Regions from separate parts of the Bacillus sp. AL-1R genome, predicted to be linked through region 1. Evidence: riboswitches for the same ligand, from Rfam matches in the RefSeq annotation. Region 1 holds a riboswitch; each other region holds the start of a gene.
The links. A riboswitch is a leader RNA that binds a small molecule or an ion and turns the genes downstream of it on or off. The one in region 1 is predicted to bind thiamine pyrophosphate.

Region 1 (5,587 bases):
TGACCTACTAAAATGGCCGTTAAACCTTTCTTAAAACCTAGCGGTGCTACTAGCGCACCAGTCATAATTTCTGCTACAGAAACAGCCGCACCAAACCAAAGTGTTGTATAGTTCCACTTCGTCATTTTTGCATTTTGATTAGACATGTTGAACGCCTGCCTTTTCATACAGTGAGTAGAAATGATGTACAGGACCTACCCCTTTTCCGATTGAAAAGGAATTTTTAATTGCTAATGTAATATAGTTTTTTGCCGCTCTAATGGCCTCATTTAATTCAAGTTCATTTGCTAGATTAGATGTAATCGCTGAAGATAAAGTACAACCTGTACCATGGGTATTAGTTGTATTAATTCTAACGCTATTAAAACTTGTAAATTCCTCACCATTAAAACAAATATCCGTAGCTTCACCTTCTAGATGACCACCCTTTACAAGGACGTTCTTAGCACCTAATGCGTGAATTTGAATAGCAGCTTCTTTCATCTCTTCAATCGTTGTAACTTTTCTTCCAGTAATAACTTCTGCTTCAGGTAGATTTGGCGTAATAACCGTTGCTAGTGGAATCAATTCTTGAATTAAAGCTTCCTTTGCATCCAAACTTAATAAGTCAAATCCACTTTTTGAAACCATGACTGGATCAACTACGATTTGCTTTGGTTTATATTGTCTTAGTTTCTCAGTAATCACTTTAATCGTCTCTATTTGTGATACCATTCCAATTTTTACGGCATCTACTTCAATATCAGTAAAAATTGCATCTAACTGACTAGCAATAATCTCTGGTGTCATGTCTTGTACTGCAAACACTCCTTGCGTATTTTGAGCTGTTACTGCCGTAATAACACTCATTCCAAATACTCGATGAGCCGAAAAAGTCTTTAAATCCGCTTGAATACCTGCACCACCACTTGAATCAGAGCCTGCTATCGTTAATACTTTCTTCAATTTTCTTCCCCCTATTTCATGAATAGAACTCTTTGATCTTACAGATAGAAGATGAAACTTGATTTTAAATACAAAAAAGCACAAATCCCATAAGGACTTGTGCTCGAACAAATCAATGTTATGAATACAAAAAATGTATTCTACCGTTCACTTTCCTACGCTGGCATTATCCAGATCAGGTTAAAGGGTCAAAGACTTAGTGTCTTAATCTCAGCCGAACATTTACGGCACCCCTAGTACTATTCAATTATTTTAAGTTGATTACTTTATCATCTTAATGAATCCAACTATTATATTCAAGTATTTAGATTGATTACTTTAAATTTAATCTTTTGACTTATCGCTATATTTCTATTTTGAATAATTTGTATCACAATTTGAACTACAAGTTTTTGCGATTGAGCACGAACCACATTTACCTTTTTTTGTTTTCTTTATATATCGTAAAAGTGTCCACCCTGCGTATCCAAAAATAAGAGCTCCTATTATAATATTGACAATCATAAGTAGATACTCCTTTCTTTAGTAGCCTAATAGACTTCCAACTTGATAAATAATTAACGCTAATATATATGCAATAACTAATGCATAACCAACTGAGAAATATGTCCATTTAGCTGAACCTGTCTCTTTACGAATTGTCGCAACAGTTGCTAGACATGGCACATACAATAAGACAAAAACCATAAAGCTAAATGCGGAAAGTGCAGAAAACTGTGTTGACAGTATCCCTTGTAAAGAATGTGCATTTGGCACGTGATAGATAATATTCATAGCAGATACTACAACCTCTTTAGCTAAAAATCCTGTTAATAAAGAAGCACCTGCTTGCCATGTACCAAATCCTAAAGGTGAAAGGATTGGTGTAAGTCCCCCCCCAATCATTGCTAAAAAGCTATCATCCATAGAAACACCGAAACCACTTGGGCCCATATAAGATAATAACCATATAGCTACAGAACCACCAAAAATAAACGTACCAGCTTTTCGAATAAAGCCTTTCCCTTTGTCCCATGTGCTTCTAAACAAAGCTTTACCTTGTGGCATACGGTATGGTGGGAGTTCTACAACAAATAATGAAAACTCACTCTTTAATATTGTAGATGAAAAAACCTTAGCTAATATTAATGCAACTACTATACCGAGTATATACAGTGAAAAAACTACTATTGCTTGATTTTTCGCAAAAAACGCTCCAACGAATAGTGCGTATACTGGTAAACGCGCCGAACAAGACATTAATGGTGTTAACAAAATTGTGAGTAGTCTCTCTCTAGGCTGTTCAATTGTTCTAGCAGCCATAACCCCAGGTACATTACAACCAAATCCTATAATCATTGGAATAAATGCCTTACCGGTTAGACCTACCATTTCCATTGAACGATCCATTACTAAAGCCGCTCGAGACATATATCCAAAGTCTTCAAGAAATGATATTAATAAAAACAAAATAAAAATTTGTGGAACAAAGACTAAAACCCCACCAACACCGGCAACAATACCATCAAGAATAACTGCTTTAATAAAATCAGATGCATGTATTGCATTTAATCCGTTTGTTAACCAGTCTGTTACAGATCCTGATAAAAACCCATCTAATGCGTCAGATAATGGTAACCCTAACCAATCAAAAGTAAGCTTAAACATTAAAAACATTGTCACTAGGAAAATCGGAATACCCAAAATTGGGTGTGTTACAAATCGATCAATTCGATCAGTTAATGTAACTGCTTCACTAGATTCTTTCTCTACCGATCTACCAATTAAATTTGAAATTACTTCTTTTCTTACAGAATAAATCCATTTTGAAGGTGATACACCTAGTTCACTATTTAATTGCTCTGCTGTTATTTTAATTACTTCGTCAATTTTACTAAAATCGTAGGATGAAGCTATAAATTCGATTACCTCTTTATTACCTTCTAAGATTTGTATTGCAGTCCATCTTTTAGGAATAGATAAAGTTGAGGGCAATCGTGTCATAATATTTGTAATACCGTCTTCAATAACTTTTCCATAATCAATTTGAAACTCAACTTCAGATTGAGGAATTGTCTCTAGTAATTCATTTACTTCGTTTGTTCCCTTACCCGATCTAGCATCAATTGGAATTACTGGTACTTTTAATATCTTTGAGATACTAGAAGGATCAACCGATATTCCTCTTCTTTTAGCAACATCAACCATATTAAGACCAATTATCATTGATTTATTAAACTCTAGAAGTTGAAGAGTGAGCATTAAATTTCTCTCTAGTTGAGCAGCGTCAACAATGTTAATCATCCCATCAAATGTTTCATTAACAAAAAAATGTGAAACAACGGCCTCATCTTTTGAAAGAGGGCTCAGAGAATAGATACCTGGTAAATCGATTAGATTTCCAAGTTTATTTTTTATAGTCCCTACCTTTTTTTCAACGGTAACCCCACTCCAATTACCTACATATTGGTAAGTACCTGTTAAATTATTAAATAGAGAAGTCTTTCCTGTATTTGGATTTCCAATAAGCGCTATATTTAACATATTTTTTCTACCTTTATCCCAGATGCATCATGAAATCGAATGCCAAGTGATTGTCCGCAATTTTCAATCATACATGGTCCTTTAAACGGCATTGTACATTGTAGGCAGACCATAGCCCCTTCACTTATCCCTAAATCTAAAAGGCGTCTCTTCACTGCCTCACCTAGTGATGACAAGTCCGTTATTTTTGCTTTTTCGCCTTTTTTTAATTCTGAAAGTAACATAAGCGATTCCCCCGGATCAAAACTTATTATTCACAAACAATTAATAATGATAATCCTTATCAATATCTTTATCTTAAGTCAATGATAGTTAATTGTCTACCTGCTTTTATGAAAAGGTTTACCTAAGAAAAAATTCCCAAAAATTGAGCAAAAAAAAAGAAAAAAAAAAACCCACAAAGAAAATTCTATGTAGGCTCTATTAATTAATTCTATTTTAAATCTTTAACTTCTTTTAATACACTCTCTAATTCGTCACCAGCTTGGTTAAGTGTATCTGCATTCAATGGAGATACCTTTACTCCTGCTTCAATAATATGAAGTGGCGTTTCAACTTTTTCATAAAGTGATTTGTCTTTATCTTTTACTGAGTCTTCGAATTTTTCCCATGATTTTTCAAGGGCTTCTCCGCTATCTTTTGCCTTTGCTTCATCATTATTTGAAATTTGTGCTTTTAATTCCGAAATCGTTTTGATCATATCATCAGAACCAGTTTTAATTGCATCGTCTGTTTTCGATCCACATGCAGATAACGTTAATGATAGTCCTAAAGCCATTGCTGCGACTAGTTTTTTATTAGATAACATTTTTTGTTCCCCCTGAATTTTCACTATTTTTTTTATTGTTTTTACTAGAGAATCTATTATAAATAACTGTAATACATGCTATTAGCAACAAAATCATCTGGGGTACAAAGCTCTCCCAAGTTGAATAAATTGCAAAGAAATCAATTGTAGGAATAGGAGCCTGAGTCGCTGGAAGTAATCCAGAAAGTTGTAAACCATGAATACCCATGCCAGCAAATTTAAAGCATAAATAGAACATTAATATACTTGAAATAAGGAAAAATGGTCTCATTGGAATTTTTAGCCCAACCTTTAAGATTAAGAAGCTTAGTATTGCTAAAATTGCGAATCCTAAACCAATTCCTATTAATAATGACGATAGTTTAATTGATGACGCCATTCCAATAAAGAATAATACAGTTTCAGTTCCTTCACGAAAAACTGCTAAAAATGCAAGAATTGATAAAGATAATAAACTACCAGTATTTAATGCCTTATCACTCTTAGTCTTAATATATTGTTGCCATTGTCTTGTATTGGATTTGCTATGTAACCAATAACTCATATATAAGAGCATGACAGCAGCAAATACTCCAGTCCAACCTGCGATTAGGAAGTTATTACTTCCAAAAGCACCTGCTGAGAATAAAATGTTTACGATAACACCTAGTATGATACTGACAGCTAATCCAGCACCAACACCGAACCAGATCCACTTACTTTTCTTTTCTTGTCCAGACTTTTTAATAAATCCTAATAATGCAACTACTACTAGTAATGCCTCTAAACCTTCTCTTAGTAAGATCGTTATAGCATCAATCATCGTATAACTAGTTTTAGAAGCTAATGGTAATAGATAATCCCGCATATTAGTAATTGTTCTTGTAGCCGCTTTCACATCCGGTGTTTTTGCAGTAAGCATTGCATAAGACGTAACCATATCTCGTTCAGCATCAGTATAAACTGTTTGAGATTGCGTCAATACAACACCTTCAATATTGATCCAAGATTTTCTAAATTGATTGATTTCCGATGTTGCCCCTGATACATTATTATCTTTTAAATCTGCTAGTGCCTTATTTAATATTTCAATTAAATCTTCAACGCTACCAGTACTTTTTGAATCTAATTTTGAGCTAGCAAACTGATGAGAAATAAACTTTTCATTTATTTCTTCTAAATCTTTAAGTGCAGTAACTAGTGCATTTTGATTCACTGTTTTTTGTGCTAGGTTATACTGAACCATTCCCATAGCTTCCTCGATTTTGCCATATGCATCAATCGATTTATTTTTTATTCCATCCTCTTTATCAAGCCATTCATCATTGAATT
Region 2 (5,587 bases), 820 kb from region 1:
TTAAAATTACCCGTATAATATGGATCAGGCACTTCCTTCCACATTGATGCTGGAACATAATCTGAAAGTAGTGAAATCTCTCCTATACAATTATTTCTTGCTAAATTCATTAAATCCTCTTTATTCTGTGCATCCATAGCGACAATATAACTAAAATATTTAAAGTCATTTTCTGTCACTTTTCGAGCTTTCATACCTTCGAAGTTTATACCTTTTTCACTTAATAAACCTTGTGTTCCCTTATGCGGAGGATGGCCAATATGCCAATCTCCAGTACCAGCTGAGTCTATCATAAATTGTTTATCTAACCCTTTTTCTGTCACTAAATGACGAAAAACAGCCTCAGCCATTGGCGATCGACAAATGTTACCTAAACAGACAAATAATACTTGAATCATCTCAATGTCTCCTTCAAATTATTTACACTTTATGCCAAAATTTAGCTGTTTCTTTTGTATTATTCTACACGGTATATTTTAAAATGAAAAGCAAGCCATTGTGAATAATTTATGGCTAGTATAAATAAGATAAGAGTTATCATGCTTATTTTTTACAGAATAGCTATGATTACACTCATTTTTTTAAAATAATTTCATTGATTATCTAAAAAAAACTTTGTAAGGTATGAACCGATACTTTCACAAATTCCATTAAATTTGATCAACATTTTTAATTTTTACAGATAAATTAATTGTATTTTTAAATGACCTTGACTATATTTAGTAAAGACAACTAAATGTAAGTTAAACCACAAGGGGAGCCATTTGGCTGAGAGTGAATAGATTAAGCTATTCTTACCCTCTGAACCTGTTAGTTAGTACTAACGTAGGGATGTGGCACGATGAAAAGCAATGCCGGGATCATCATGCTACCCAGTATTGCTTTTTTTATTTATTCCTACTAAAATCTCCCTAAATTTGAAATGTGGAAGTGGCACGCCTCATACCTCGATTCCACAAAGGGCAAGGCGCACGAACTAGGCATGACAAATGTATGCGACTAGTCGCTAACTTCATTATTTTCAAAGTGTTTCACTACATAGGTTGTCCACTAGATAAAGGGGGAAATAGAGATGAAGACATCAAAGATTCAATTAATGGCGGAAATAGCAATGTGTGCAGCACTAGCAATCGTTTTTGATTTCTTACCATTGTTTACTGCACCTCAAGGTGGCTCTGTATCATTATCAATGATTCCAGTTTTTCTAATTGCTTTTCGTTGGGGATTTAAAGAAGGATTAATTACTGGTCTATTATTAGCAGCACTACAAATCGTTACAAAGCTATATTTCGTTCATCCAATTCAAGTATTTTTAGACTATATTGTCGCATTTACAAGTCTCGGATTAGCTGGTCTTGTTTATAAACAAATAAAAAATAGCTTAACAAATGGCAATAAAAAAAGAGCAGCAGCCTATATAATTTTAGGAACTTTTATCGGCTCACTTGCTCGATTCATCTGCCACTTTATTGCTGGGATCGTTTTCTACGGTTCATACGCACCAAAAGGTACACCAGTTTCACTTTATTCATTAGTATATAATGCTTGGTACATGGTTCCTTCATTTATTATTAGTGCAGTTCTATTAATCATTTTACTTTCTTCTGCGCCAGTTCTTGTTCATGTTAAAAAGAACCGTAATCAAGCAGCATAAGTATAGAAACCTTTACAAATAAATTAAAAAGGAACAGAATCCCCCATCAATTATTCAGCTTGATAGGGGGTTAACTTTTCCTTTTACTTCAAATTATTTCATGATTTTAAAGTGGTGTATCTGCTAAAGTCCACGTTAAAGTCGTCTTATATTTAGCTCCTACTTCTTTATAGGCCCCTCCTGGCACGAAAAGAGTAACATTTGATGAATTCAGACCATATGAAATCGTCCATGTTCCGAATCCCTTTCCCTCATCTGCAAAAGCTACATCCTGTGCACCTCCACCTGGAACCAATGTTACTGTTTTGGCTACTGGTTTATACTGCTCGTCAGTCGTTGAGTTTAAAATAGGATCAGTTAATTTTAATACGGCACCAGATAGCTCATTATTTCCACTCTTAAATTGTTCATTTTGTTGTACGGATAATTTCCACCCTGTTTTTGCTCTTCGGTGGTCTGTTACTTGAATGAAATTTGGTACTTGAATGACTGAACCATCGGAAGTTTGTTTTACTTGATCTAATTGAGCAGTATAAACTTCATTACTACCTGAAATTTCATGTTCACCAAAGTTAAAATTTGAGACATAATCAATACTTAATGAACTCTTTGTTCCTGGTTCATGAGGATTATTTGGATCAGTTGGGTTTACTGGCTCGACTGGATTTGTTGGGTTTGTTGGATCAACTGGATTTTTTGTTTCTGCTGTTACGGTAGCAAATGTTTCTGTACTAGTATTCCCTGCAATATCGGTTGCAGTTGCCCTCACTACATCTCCCTCATACAACGTCCGTGGCGGTATAGATACCGAATACGAACCATCTGTTTCAGTGATTGTCGTTAGAATTGATTGATCTGGTAAAATGATCCTTACTGTACTACTTGCCTCTGCTGTTCCCGTTATACTTGTACTTATATCTGTAATGGAATTAATAACTGGCGGTAAAATCGTTTTGTCTACTGTAAAGTGTCGAATTGTTTGATTACCTGCTAGATCCGTGATGACTAATGTATGTTCACCATCATCAGGATTGATCGTACCAGAAGTAATGGTAGTCCCATTTAATTTTGCTGTATCAATACCGCTTAGCGCATCACTAAATGTAATATTTGTTGCTGTATTACTATTATATAATTGCCCGTTTGCATAGTTAGTAATAGGAGGTTCTTTATCAATTTTGACAGTAATTTTAGCTCCAGGATCAGTTTCCGGATTACTTTGGTTTCCAGAATCATCTTTTACTCTAATTTGAATATTTGTCGTACCTTGGGTTGAAACTGTATAATCAACGCCTGTTGAGGTTGCATTACTTAATCCATCTTTATTCCATGTAGCACCATTATTTGTAGAAACCTCGTACGATGTCGGATCAACCCCATAATCATCAGTTGCTGTGAAGTGAATTGTCGTGTTTTTATTGGTCCATGATGTACCACCTGTGTAATCTTCTGGTATGGTAATAATAGCATCCGTTATTTTTGGTGCTTGAGCATCGATCAATGTGACTGAAACAGGAAAAACCTGAAAGATTTGATATCCACTACCATCAATAGCTTCATGTCCACCGTCTTCAAAAAGAATTCTAAAATTTACTGTTGTTCCAATAGCGGTGAAAGTATACGTTATATTCTCAGGATCTGTGTAGTCTTTCCATTCATTTACTGGCGAAGGAAGAGTATCACTTAATAACCAGCTATACCTAGGTTTGGTATACTTATGTTCAATAAGGTTAAAAGAAAACTTTAAGGTATAAGTTTGCCCTGGAATTGTATTAATCGTTTGCTTCATACCTACAAACTCTTGAGAATCTACAGTGTTGAAAACTTTTAATAAAATCCCTCCAATACCTGAAATAGGTCTAACATAACTTTGTGGATCAACTTCACCAAACACCTTATACCAACCTCCACTTTGCCCTTCAAAATTAGGGCTATAAGGACCTAGTTCTTGGCCTCTATTTAAATACGACACAAATGTCCAATTTGGAAAAGTAGTTGTTTGACTATCAAAATTAAATGTAGAGTTTTGAAATAAGTTTGGAAAGGTTGCTGCTTCTGTAGTAGTAGGTTTAAGTAATCCCTTAACTCCAAGTTCATTCGGCTTTGTCACACTCATTATGATGACAAAAATAGAAGCTAAAACAATTGCTTTAAAAAGACGTTTTCTTTTTTTCACCATTTTGTTTCCCCATTTCAAAATTAATTTTTCTTTACTGTTTCTCTATATTCTTTAAACGTCTAATTAAGATAAACGTAAAAATGACTAGTAAAAGGAATAAAATACCGCCGATTACGTACCACATTTTACTATCCTTGTTCAGATCTAAAGTATTTAGTTCTTCTGCTGAATTGCTCTTAACGGTATATATTCTTGTCCATTTCCATGATTGCTCACCATCTGAGACGTTTATTTCTATACGGTAATTACCAGGCTCAATCGCTTGGTCATCCCAATCTATTGCATAATCAAAATTTGAATTCGGTGCCATTCTTAGATTTTCTTTCATTGTTTCATGAAGGATTTTTTCACCATGTTCTGTATATACTTTCGCATCTACGCTCAAATTTTTTAACATAGCTGGCTTTATATTTTGTAAATTTGCTGTCACTACATTTCGTGCATTGATTTGTGCTGGTTTCACTTCATTTAATTTCAAATCTGGCTTGACTACTTTATCGGTTTCTCTTAATAAAACACCAATAACATACGCATATTTATTTTTTATTTGAACGCTTCCATCTTCTTTTTTTGCTTTTCCTTCGTCTTCTTTCTCACTAAAATGAAGTCCACCTAATATAACACCATCGAATTGCTGATTCGGCATCTCAATCGTAATCTCTATTGTTGACTCACTTTTTGCTGGAATTTTTGTCTCTTTTTTTACTTTAGCAATCGTAGCGAAAGGTATTTCTAACGTATCGTCTACTTTTGAATTTGAAACACTGTAATCCGTAATTCCATTACTATTTGTAGTCGCTGAATTAGCTTTTGTCTGAACAACTATATTTTTATTCGTATCATTTTTAATTTGAACATTTAAGATTTGTTTTTGTCCTGGTTTCATTCTCAAATCAAAATAAGTTTTGCTCTGATCAATTTGATTAGTTGGCATAACAGGCGATACTGCAAAATTCATTTCAGCTGCACTTGCATGAAAGTTATTAATATTTATTAGAAAGAAAATAATAATCATTTTTTTTAGTACATTCATAGATAGCTCCTTTTTTGATCTTGACTAAAAAAATTCATGCAAATTAGATTACTTTTGTTTAGTATCTTTATTCGATTTATTTGCAATACACAAATAGTTTAACTATTTGCCTACTATATTTGAAACCCCCATCAAATTCTCACAGTTAAATATGTGAAAAATGTAACATGACACTATTCGATCGTTCAACGACTATTTTTACCTAAGTCAACGGTAATGAGTTTGAGTTTTAACTATTTTTTTGTTTCGTGTTCTAATCCAGATTTTAGGTGTAACTGTTACGAATGCTGTTATCGCTATCTTTTAGTTCATTCAATCACCAAATAATAAAAATATTTTATTCACACTTTAAATATGCATTTAATTTTTGAACACTTTGTGAATTTTGGTTATCTGTCCTTTTCTTCATTCATATATATAATTACAGAAAAATTTTAAAAGGGGGTTTTATCATTGGTCTATGATGTACTCATCTTTTTCTTTTTTGTCATTATTCTTCTTGGTATGACTGGTTCATTATTTTTGTTATTGAAAAGAGCTTTAAATAAGGATGATGCACTTAGAATAGATCCGAAACTTTCTCTGCCTAAAGAAAATGAGCATTCATAGAATACCCCCCCATCCTAGTGATGGGGGTATTCTTTTACTGTTGAAATAAAGCATTGTCAATATTGAACAACAGAAGTTTAAGTTTATATTTGAGCGAAAATTTGAATGATAC
Region 3 (5,587 bases), 350 kb from region 1:
TTTTAATTAAGAGGAGGTTCCTTATGAACAAACAACGCGCTCAAGAAATTGCTTCTTCACCTGAGATGGCTAATGTGACATATAATGGAGTGCCAATTTACATTCAACATGTTGATGAGACAAATGAAACTGCCAGAATCTATCCGCTAGGTCAACCAGATCGAGAAGAAGAAGTTTCAATCAATAGTTTGTCAGAACATTAATTCTTGAGTAAAAAACAAACCTCTTTATTAATGAGGTTTGTTTTTGCTTTGTTACTCCATATTACCAACTTAAGCTTTCGATTAGATTGCATTTAAGGCATTCTTGTATCGTATCTTTTTTCTGGAAATCATGCACACAATTTTTTTGAATTGTGTGCAGTTCACTTTTTAATTGATTCATATTTCTTTCTAGATTCTTTATTTCGTTTATGATTTCTTCTACCCTATTCATATAAGGCTCACACCCTTATTGATAGATTTCTCCGCCTTGTTTTCTAAATTCAAGTGCTTTTTCTTTCATTCCTTCTTCAATGGTTGAATCATTCTGAAGTTCTTCTTGTTTTACTATGTCTCGAATATCTTGTGAGATTCTCATACTACAGAATTTTGGACCACACATTGAACAAAAATGTGCTGTTTTAGCCCCTTCAGCAGGCAATGTTTCATCGTGGTATTCAACTGCTCTTTCAGGATCAAGAGAAAGATTAAACTGATCACGCCATCTAAATTCAAATCTTGCTTTTGAAAGTGCATCATCTCTTTTTTGTGCACCGGGATGTCCTTTTGCTAAGTCAGCTGCATGCGCCGCTATTTTGTATGTAATAACACCTACTCTTACATCTTCTTTATTTGGAAGACCTAAATGCTCTTTCGGAGTTACATAACAAAGCATCGCAGTACCAAACCAACCAATCATTGCTGCACCGATTGCTGATGTAATGTGATCGTAGCCAGGAGCAATATCAGTCGTTAACGGTCCTAATGTATAAAATGGTGCTTCCTGACAAATTTCTAATTGTTTATCCATATTCTCTTTAATTAAGTGCATTGGTACATGTCCTGGTCCTTCAATCATAACTTGAACATCGTGTTTCCATGCAATTTTTGTTAACTCGCCTAATGTTTCTAACTCGGAAAACTGTGCTTCGTCATTTGCATCGGCGATTGAACCTGGTCTCAGACCATCTCCTAAAGAGAATGTTACGTCATAACGCTTCATAATTTCACAAATTTCTTCAAAATGAGTATATAAAAAGTTCTCTTTATGGTGAGCTAAACACCACTGAGCCATAATAGAACCACCACGAGATACAATTCCTGTTACTCGTTTTGCTGTTAATGGAATATAGCGTAATAATACACCCGCGTGAATCGTAAAATAGTCTACCCCTTGTTCCGCTTGCTCGATTAGAGTATCTCGAAACACTTCCCAACTTAAATCTTCAGCAATTCCATTAACTTTTTCTAGTGCTTGATAAATCGGAACTGTGCCTACTGGTACTGGTGAGTTACGGATGATCCATTCACGTGTTGTATGAATATTCTTCCCAGTTGAAAGATCCATCATCGTATCTGCTCCCCAACGAGTAGCCCATGTCATTTTTTCTACTTCTTCTTCAATCGAAGACGTGACAGCTGAATTACCTATATTGGCGTTTATTTTCACATGAAAATTACGACCGATGATCATTGGCTCACTTTCAGGGTGATTAATATTCGATGGAATGACAGCTCTTCCTTTTGCAACCTCATCACGAACAAATTCAGCAGAAACATTTTCTCGAATCGCAATAAATTCCATCTCAGGTGTAATAATCCCTTTACGAGCATAATGCATTTGAGTAATATTTTGATTATCCTTTGCACGTAACGGTTTTCTTTTTAACCCTTTAAATACTTCAACATTTTGTTGATCTGTCTCTTTTCGATATCCATTATCTTCAGGCTTTATTTCACGCCCTTCATACTCTTCAACATCATTTCGTTCGATTACCCAGTTTTGTCTAATCGCCTTAAGTCCTTTTCGAATATCAACTGAGCTAGCTGAATCTGTGTAAGGTCCACTTGTGTCGTATACTCTAACTGGAGCATTTTCTTCTTCGCCAAAAGTGCCAGTTGTTGGGCTTAATTGAATCTCACGCATTGGCACCTTAATGTCAGGTCTAGATCCTTCAACATACACTTTCTTACTCCCTGAAAAACTAGACATGATAGAAAAATTCATTTCATTTACAGAATTGTTCATTTGATTTCATTCCCCTTTATAATTTGATTAAAAAGGACGAAATCCAATCCATTCAAAGCATGAAAAAAGCCGGCGTCTTATTTTAAAGACCCGGCTAAGTGTTAGCAAAACTACATTAACAATTAGATAATCATTAATGAAAAATTTCTAACTTCCCCACGCTGGTATGAACCAGATCAGGTCCTGAGGGTTAAGAAACTTAATAACGTTTCTCTCTCAGCCCAAATAATTGGACACCCCTAGTCAATCGATTAAATTGTTCAAACTAAATATAAACCCGCAAATTTAAAATGTAAATGTTTTTATTTCCCTAAATTTTTACAGAAATCCCAAAATAAAAAAATTATGGTTTTTTTATACTCTCAAAAACACTTGAATTCACTACACTTCAAGCCATATTTCTAGTAAAAAAATGGACTAGTAAAAAAATTTAGTATTGAATATTATTTTTTATATGCTATGCTAAAATTAATTTTCATACATATTCATCACTAGGGGATCCCTTGATAAGGGCTGAGAATAAAGTAGTTACTTTTAAACCCTCAAAACCTGAACAGGCTAGTACCTGCGTAGGAAAGTGGCGCATTTTATATTTTTCTTCGCGTGTAATGTAACCACTTTCTTTTTTTTAGGAAAGTGGTTTTTTTGTTTGAAAAAATCTTGAAAATGAAAGAGGCTGGGACATGGAACTTATTGCAATTACAGATGATCAGCACTCAGTCGAAGTACTTGCTACAAAAATAATTCAAATAATCGATGCAGTCGACTATGTACAAATTCGCGAAAAGTCCAAAACAGCAATCGAGCTACTATCACTCTTAAATCTACTAAAATTAAACAAAGTAGATATGAAAAAAATTGTTTTAAATGATCGTTTAGATATCGCTATTTTCTCTAATCTATCAAATATTCACTTACCAGGACATGGTCTTCCTCTTGTTGATGTAAAAGAATATTTTCCTAATTTACGAGTAGGAAAATCAGTCCATACACTAACTGAAGCAATACAGGCAGAAAATGATCAAGCTGACTATATTATGTACGGTCATTGCTTTGAAACTAAGTGTAAAAATGGATTAACACCAAACGGGATTGAACTAATTCCTGAAATGAAAAAAACGTTAACGATACCGATCTATGCAGTCGGAGGAATATTACCTGAACATATCCAAGTTCTAAAAGAGAACGATATAGATGGTATAGCTGTAATGTCTGGCATATTTTCTGCCCGAAATCCTCTAGAAGCTGCGCTGCAATATTTTGAAAGGTGCAAATTTGCTTATGAACAAGAAATTTGATGTTGCTGTAATTGGTGGTGGAATAATAGGTTGTTCAATAGCTTATTATCTAGCAAAAGAAAACATAAATGTCGCAGTTCTTGAAGGTCAGCAAGTTGGACAGAAAACAACTAAAGCTGCTGCTGGAATGCTTGGTGCCCATTCCGAGTGGGATCAATCTGAGTCATTTTTTTCATTTGCTAGAAACAGTCAATTAACTTATTTTCACCTTAGAGAAGAATTAAAAGAACTTTGTGGAATTGATATTGAACTTAAAAATGGTGGCATTTTCAAACTAGCTTATACAGATTTAGAAAAAAAACAATTAACTCCGCTACTCACTCAAACTTCAGCGCTTTGGTATAACCAGGAGGAGTTAAAAAAACAGATACCTGGAGTCCATCCTAGCATAATTGGAGCAGCTTATATTGAAGACGATGTAAATGTATTACCTGTTTCTGTCTGTAACGCGTTTTGCAAAGGTGCTCAAATGTTAGGTGCATCTATTTTTGAATATACACATGTGTTTCAGATTCAAAAAAACGATTCACATTATTTAATTAAAACAACAAATGGCAATTTTGAAGCAGAAACGATTGTAATTGCAAGCGGCGTTTGGAGTAATTCATTGTTTCAACAGCTTGGATTACATCACGAAATTATTCCCGTTAAAGGTGAATGTATCTCGGTCAGAAGTGAAAAAGTTGCTTTAAAACACACTCTTTTCCATGAACAAAATTATATTGTTCCAAGAAATGACGGTCGCCTTGTGATCGGAGCTACGATGGTGGATAACGAATGGAATGAGAACCCTAGCTTAAAAGGGATTGAGTCATTAATACAAAACGCTAAAAAAATGCTTCCCGAAATTGAAGAGATGAAAATTGATTCTTTCTGGGCAGGATTACGACCGCGAACGCTCGACTATCATCCCTTTATAGGAACTCATCCAGAGGATGATCAAATCTTATTTGCGACCGGCCATTTTAGAAATGGTGTTTTACTTGCACCAGCAACTGGAAAATTAATTCGGGATTTGATTCTTAAACAAAAAGTCGATCATAGCTGGATTGAAGCATTTAAAATCAATCGTTAACTTTAATGATTTGGGGGTGTAGACATTTGGAAATAAGATTAAACGGAAAGAATATCGAAATTTCCAGCAAAACTTGTACAATTCAGGATCTGCTTAATGAATATCAATTAGAAAACCGAATTGTTATTGTCGAAGTTAATAAAGAAATTATTTATAAAGAGCAGTATTCATTAACTAATCTCTCTAACGGAGATTCTGTAGAACTTATACATTTTGTAGGTGGTGGCTAATCATGTTAAAAATAGGAAATCATACGTTTCATTCAAGATTATTATTAGGAACAGGAAAATACCCTTCATTTGAAGTCCAGAAAGAAGCTGTTGAAGTATCGGAAGCTGAGATCCTAACTTTTGCTGTTAGACGAATGAATATTTTTGAGGAATCTCAACCAAATTTTCTTGAGCAATTAGATTTATCCAAATATAGATTATTGCCAAATACAGCTGGTGCAAAAACTGCTAAAGAGGCAGTTAGAATTGCAAAATTGGCAAAAGCATCAGGCTTATGCGATATGATCAAGGTTGAAGTAATTGGGTGTGATAAATCATTACTACCCGATCCAATCGAAACATTAAAAGCATCAGAAATGTTATTAAATGAAGGGTTTATAGTATTACCTTATACTTCTGACGATGTTGTCCTTGCAAGAAGACTAGAAGAACTTGGTGTCCATGCGATTATGCCAGGTGCATCTCCAATCGGTTCCGGAAAAGGAATTATTAATCCTTTAAATCTAAAATTTATCATTGAGCAATCAAATGTACCTGTTATAGTAGATGCCGGAATCGGGTCTCCAAAAGATGCAGCTTTTGCAATGGAGCTAGGAGCTGATGGTGTACTTTTAAATACAGCGGTTTCTAATGCAAAAGATCCTGTAAAAATGGCTGTTGCGATGAAGCTTGCTATTGAAGCAGGAAGGCTTGGTTATGAGGCAGGCAGAATTGAAGAAAAAAATTATGGTGAAGCTAGTAGCCCAATCACAGGG

Region 2: it holds a riboswitch for thiamine pyrophosphate, as region 1 does, so the genes downstream of both, thiT (energy-coupled thiamine transporter ThiT) here and thiD (bifunctional hydroxymethylpyrimidine kinase/phosphomethylpyrimidine kinase) in region 1, are expected to answer to the same signal.
Region 3: it holds a riboswitch for thiamine pyrophosphate, as region 1 does, so the genes downstream of both, ACSBO6_RS03375 (thiamine phosphate synthase) here and thiD (bifunctional hydroxymethylpyrimidine kinase/phosphomethylpyrimidine kinase) in region 1, are expected to answer to the same signal.

The regions. Positions count from the first base shown of each region.
Region 1 covers NZ_CP197469.1:354,926-360,512, reverse strand. Annotated here, with positions in the region: gene cytX (putative hydroxymethylpyrimidine transporter CytX) at 1-146, opposite strand, end outside; gene thiD (bifunctional hydroxymethylpyrimidine kinase/phosphomethylpyrimidine kinase) at 139-945, opposite strand; TPP riboswitch at 1,081-1,190, opposite strand; gene ACSBO6_RS01605 (FeoB-associated Cys-rich membrane protein) at 1,297-1,449, opposite strand; gene feoB (ferrous iron transport protein B) at 1,468-3,468, opposite strand; gene ACSBO6_RS01595 (FeoA family protein) at 3,462-3,692, opposite strand; gene ACSBO6_RS01590 (hypothetical protein) at 3,902-4,276, opposite strand; gene ACSBO6_RS01585 (FTR1 family iron permease) at 4,266-5,587, opposite strand, start outside.
Region 2 covers NZ_CP197469.1:3,993,958-3,999,544, forward strand. Annotated here, with positions in the region: gene ACSBO6_RS19100 (low molecular weight protein-tyrosine-phosphatase) at 1-398, opposite strand, end outside; TPP riboswitch at 744-849, shown strand; gene thiT (energy-coupled thiamine transporter ThiT) at 1,073-1,654, shown strand; gene ACSBO6_RS19110 (WxL domain-containing protein) at 1,761-3,833, opposite strand; gene ACSBO6_RS19115 (WxLIP family cell surface protein) at 3,865-4,866, opposite strand; gene ACSBO6_RS19120 (hypothetical protein) at 5,320-5,475, shown strand.
Region 3 covers NZ_CP197469.1:709,106-714,692, reverse strand. Annotated here, with positions in the region: gene ACSBO6_RS03385 (small acid-soluble spore protein H) at 24-203, shown strand; gene thiC (phosphomethylpyrimidine synthase ThiC) at 451-2,229, opposite strand; TPP riboswitch at 2,366-2,480, opposite strand; TPP riboswitch at 2,713-2,822, shown strand; gene ACSBO6_RS03375 (thiamine phosphate synthase) at 2,913-3,527, shown strand; gene thiO (glycine oxidase ThiO) at 3,511-4,602, shown strand; gene thiS (sulfur carrier protein ThiS) at 4,629-4,832, shown strand; gene ACSBO6_RS03360 (thiazole synthase) at 4,835-5,587, shown strand, end outside.